2 regions of the Arthrobacter sp. D2-10 genome follow, and region 2 is predicted to be linked to the other one. Evidence: riboswitches for the same ligand, from Rfam matches in the RefSeq annotation. Region 2 holds a riboswitch; the other holds the start of a gene.

Region 1 (2,440 bases), 1.5 Mb from region 2:
CGGTGCGAGCCACAGTGGCCGCAGGTGCCTGCTACGCGCGGTAGAAGGACACTGCGCCCAGATCGCTCAGCGGGTGCTGCATGGTGAGGTTTGCACCGTTCATGCCGCTGCTGATGACCTGGCCGTTGCCGGCGTAGACGGCCACGTGTCCGGCGCTGATGACAATGTCACCTGGTGCCGGGGTGCTGACAGGGGTGCCGTAGGCGGCGAACTGTGCCGGGCCGAGGTCGCCGGTTCCCAGTGCGCGCTCCAGCAGGACGGTGCAGTCCTGGATCAGACCGGCCGCGAGCTGGGCCCGAGCCGAAGCGAGGATGCTTGCGCCGGTGGCGCTGCCCGAGCCTTCTGCAACCTGAATTTTGGTCGAGGATGCGGTGGTGATGTTCATCGTGCTGCTCTCAGCAGGAGCCGGAGCAGGAGCCGGGGCGGGAGCCGGAGCAGCCTGAACCTGCGGTGCAGGAGCAGCAGCAGGAGCCGGAGCCGCAGCAGGGGCCGGAGCCGCAGCAGCACTACCGGACAGGCTGATGACCTGGCCCGGGTAGATGATCGAATCCCAGCCGAGGCCGTTCGCAGCGAACACGGCGTCCAGGCTGACACCATAGCTGGCAGCGATCGAGCCGAGGGTGTCGCCGGACTTGACCGTGTGGGTCGGAGCCGCAGCGGCGGGGGCCGGTGCAGCAGGAGCCGGCGCTACGGGGGCGGACGCCGCCTGAACGCTGACCTCAGGCGCCTGGACTGCAGCCGAAGTAGTAGTGGTGGTGGTTCCCGCGCTTGCCGGGAGTGCAGCTCCGAAGAGAATTCCGGAAGCTGCTACAACAACGGCCGCAGGCCGGCCAACGGTGCCAGCGTGAGCGCTGACGGCCTTGGACACAAGCTGCATGGTGCTGGGCGAAGTTGCACGGTGGCGCGCGATATGACGGTTTTTGGACACGGAAATTGCCTCTCCCAATGCCTGCGGAGTTAGCTGTCGGATTCGGATGGGAGCCACCCGGACAATCAGCCTTAGGCCGATTCGTCTTCACCCCTAGGACTTCTGAAGAAGCCCACTATCTGGTTCCCCCGCTCCTGCCGCGATGTGTAGCGAACGGACCTTCCAGCGGCGGCAGGATTAGGCAAATCCACCAGAAGGAAGCCGGGCTTTTGAACCCGGCGTATCCATAACGTTACATTCCTTTGGTTGAATTGTCACGTTTCGATCACAGAGAGGCCATTCCCGCGTGCCCTACAGGGCCCTAGCGTCAGATCTTGTATTCGTCGGTGGGGCTCTTGGGAGCGTCCTGATCGTTGCCGCGATGCATTGCGGACTGCGCCTTCTTCAACACCTGCTCAGCCTGCGCCTGCACCTCCGGAGCCTTCGCCTTTACCGTCTCGGATGCCTGAGAGACCTTGTCCTGGACCTTCGGGCTCTTCCAAAGCTCATTCGCTTTGACCTTGATCTGCTCGTAGCTCGCGCGACCGGCCCGCGCACCCATGACGTAGCCTGCCGCCATGCCTGCCGCAAATACCAACTTGTTCTTCATTGCGATTCTCCTGACGTGTCGGATACCCAGGTTTCGAATCTAGTCAGCTTACTTACTTTTGTCACGTCCTGTGACGCTCACCAGCGCCCGTTGCGCGGCCTGGGCTGACACCGGGGGCACGTGTAGGAGGAGCGATTCATGAACGTTTCCCGCCGTATTCGCGACTCCAGGCCGCTCGCAGAACACCTTCGGCAGGGCTCACCCTCCCGGCCATACGCGTTGAGCGAGCGCGCGAAGTAACCGGATGCTCCATTCACGTTGACGTACAGGGAATCAAAGCTGGTTCCCCCCGCATCCAATGCCCGACTCATGACGCTCCGGCACGCCTCAAGCAACCGTGACGCCTCCGCCCGGCGAAGGGTATCCGTAGCTCGCGCATAATGAAGCTTTGCGGCCCAGAGCGATTCGTCGGCATAGATGTTGCCCACACCGGAGATAAGTGTCTGGTCAAGGAGCGCGCGTTTCAGCCCGGTACGCCTGGCGCGCAGTTTGCCGAAGAAGGAATCGAAGGAAAAAGCCGGGTCCAGCGGGTCCCTGGCGATATGTGCTGCCTCAACAGGCACCAACGGCGCCGGGTCCTCCCCCAGTCCGCCGGGAAAACCATCCGGCGTCGTCACCATGCTGGTGACAAAGAGAACCCCGAAGATTCGCTGGTCGACAAAGCGGAGTTCTTCCGGCAGCGGATCGGCTCCGCCAGTGGACGAAAGCGTGAGGCGTACTTTCAGGTGTTTCTCGTCGGGCTGGTGGGAATCCTCGACCAGCAGCTGGCCGCTCATACCCAGGTGAGCCATCAACGCAACGGCGGATCCGCCGTGCCGTTGCCCGCTGGCAAGCAAGCCACTCGACAATGCTGCGTCCGATTCGGCGTCGTCGGCGATGTCAGGGAGGGCTGCGCCATCATCCGGGCCGGTGAGCGGCAGCCA
Region 2 (2,440 bases):
CGGGCCAACGGTGTCGCAGACGGTCGGCCGCATGGAACGCGACGGACTGGTGATCGTGACCGGGGACCGTCATCTCGAGCTGACGGAGCTCGGACGCCGGCGGGCCACTGAGGTGATGCGCAAGCACCGGCTGGCGGAGCGGCTGCTTTCTGACGTCATCGGCCTCGACTGGGCGTACGTCCACGACGAGGCATGCCGTTGGGAACATGTGATGAGCGAGCGCGTTGAGCGGAGGCTGTATGAGCTGCTCGGTCAGCCGACGCAGTCGCCCTACGGCAACCCGATTCCCGGCCTCGAAGCAATCGGGGGTACTCCCTCCGAGCTCCAGACAATGGGTGTGTGCACTCTCACAGAGGCCATGGCAACATACGTCCCGGGATCGAGCGTGACCCTCGTACGTCTCGCTGAGCCGATCCAGGTTGATCCTGAGTTGCTGACCCAGCTCGACGAGGGCGGCCTCCGTCCCGGAGCTCGCATGACGCTGCAGGCTGTAGGCGAATACGTGTCCGTGCGGGTGCCCGATGTCGAAGGTGCATTGGAGCTTCCGCCCGAAGTCGCGTCGCACGTTTTCGTCGCGGTTTAGTTTCCGCCCCGACGGTCCGGACAGACCCGCTGGATTCCCGAAGGATATCCACAGCATGGTTACGGAATGATTACTTTTGGTCCGTCCGAGCTATAGTTAATCCCTGGCGCTGATACTTCAGCGTTACCTGGTTCGCATGCCTAACCCTGTCAGCGAACGCAGTGTTTAAAGATGGACAGGGGCGGAGGACCCACAACCGGTGATGGCTTGCCATGACCTTGGGGTGAAGTCCGGGTGCTGCCACTACGCGCGTATCCGGGCCGAGTTTTCTCATACTCGAATCCGACAGCTAACTTCGCAGGCGGAAATGAGAGAGGGTCTCCTTGTCGAACACTGCTTCGGGGCGCCGCCGTGCCAGCGCCCCGGTCGCTGAAGCGCGGCCACGCGACGCCCACAGGCGGGAGCGGGCCGAGCGAATCGCCAGTCAGGCAGCGGTGCACGCAGCCGCTTCGCCTGCCCCGGTGTCTTCACCTTCCCCGGCTTCGCCACGTCTGACGGTGCCAGAGGCGCCTCGCTGTGCAGCCGCTCCAATGTCACGGTGTGAAGCCCGCACTGGTTCCGTTGCGTCCGTGAGCAGCGGAACGTTCGCGCAGCCAGCGGCGCTGCGCCCCCGCGATGGCCAGAGGATTGAACGACGACGACGCGCTGTCACCGCTCGCCGCGACGTCTCCTTCGCCGGGATCAGCCAGAAGGTCGCCATTGCAGCCGCCGCATCGGGCATGGTACTGACCGTCGCACTTCCCACCACCGCCGCAGTCGTGCCCGCAGAGGCTCAGGTAGCTGCCGCCGCTTCGGCCGAGCAGGCAGAGCCGCAACCCATCCAGGCGGCCGCGGGCGCCGAGGTTTCGTTTGACCGCGCTGCCCTTCACGGCAAGTTCGATCCGGACGCCAAGCTCGTGGAGATTGTTTCTGCATCAGGTGGAGACATCGTGGCGGATGAGTCGAAGGGATCGCTCTCCGCGCCGCTGGACCACGTGGTGATGAGTTCGCCCTTCGGGACCCGGGTGAGCCCGATCACCGGTGCCGGGGAGCTCCACACCGGGCAGGACATGAGCGAGGCCTGCGGCACTGCTGTCAGAGCAGCAGCGGCCGGCACCGTGACGTTCGCGGGCTGGCATGCCTACGGCGGCGGCAACCGTGTGGTGGTCAAGCACGCCAACGGGTTGGAGACCACCTACAACCATCTGTCGGCGATGGATGTCACTGTGGGCCAGGTTGTGGACCGCGGGGAAGCCATCGCCCGGGTGGGTTCGACGGGTGCCTCAACGGGCTGCCACCTGCACTTTGAGGTGCTTGTCGACGGCAAGAACGTCGACCCAATGGGCTGGCTCTGAGCCGTTGCTCAGGTCGTCGTAACCATGAACACACCGTTCCGTGACCTGAATGTGACATACCTGATTTTCTGATGTACCGTTTCACTCGTGCCAAATCGCAGGGGGTTTGGCACTCTCGCGCAGATCGCCTAGCTCTGCCACTGCACGAGATCCGTTCGCAACAATCGCATGGCAGGGGCGGGGGAACCAATTGCGGGCTTCTTCTTCAGAAGTCCTTGGGGTTAAGTCGCTGGATCTGAGACGATCCGCGGCCGGGTGACTCCCATCCGAATCCGACAGCTCACCTCGCAGGCGTAGGGAGAGGCAATTTAACGTGTCAAACAGCTCTGCGCTGGGCCGCCACCGTGCGGTGCCGGCTCATACAAACTCGCTCGCAGCCATTTCGAAGGCTGTTTCTTCTAACGCAGGTTCCGTAGGACGCCAGGCAGCAGTCATCGTCGCCGCTTCCGGCCTCGTACTCACCGCCGGTCTTCCCGCTCACGGCGCATCTGACGCCCAGCGTTCAGCCCAGGCCGTCGGAACC

The links. A riboswitch is a leader RNA that binds a small molecule or an ion and turns the genes downstream of it on or off. The one in region 2 is predicted to bind cyclic di-AMP.
Region 1: linked by a shared signal. The riboswitch ahead of M1D74_RS09575 (LysM peptidoglycan-binding domain-containing protein) and the one ahead of M1D74_RS02605 (M23 family metallopeptidase) in region 2 are both predicted to bind cyclic di-AMP.

What each region holds. Positions count from the first base shown of each region.
Region 1 is NZ_CP096431.1:2,056,862-2,059,301, forward strand. Features, by position in the region: gene M1D74_RS09575 (LysM peptidoglycan-binding domain-containing protein) at 32-928, opposite strand; cyclic di-AMP (ydaO/yuaA leader) riboswitch at 933-1,090, opposite strand; gene M1D74_RS09580 (YtxH domain-containing protein) at 1,236-1,517, opposite strand; gene mutM (bifunctional DNA-formamidopyrimidine glycosylase/DNA-(apurinic or apyrimidinic site) lyase) at 1,595-2,440, opposite strand, start outside.
Region 2 is NZ_CP096431.1:532,645-535,084, forward strand. Features, by position in the region: gene M1D74_RS02600 (metal-dependent transcriptional regulator) at 1-583, shown strand, start outside; cyclic di-AMP (ydaO/yuaA leader) riboswitch at 713-902, shown strand; gene M1D74_RS02605 (M23 family metallopeptidase) at 1,153-1,917, shown strand; cyclic di-AMP (ydaO/yuaA leader) riboswitch at 2,064-2,225, shown strand; gene M1D74_RS02610 (hypothetical protein) at 2,231-2,440, shown strand, end outside.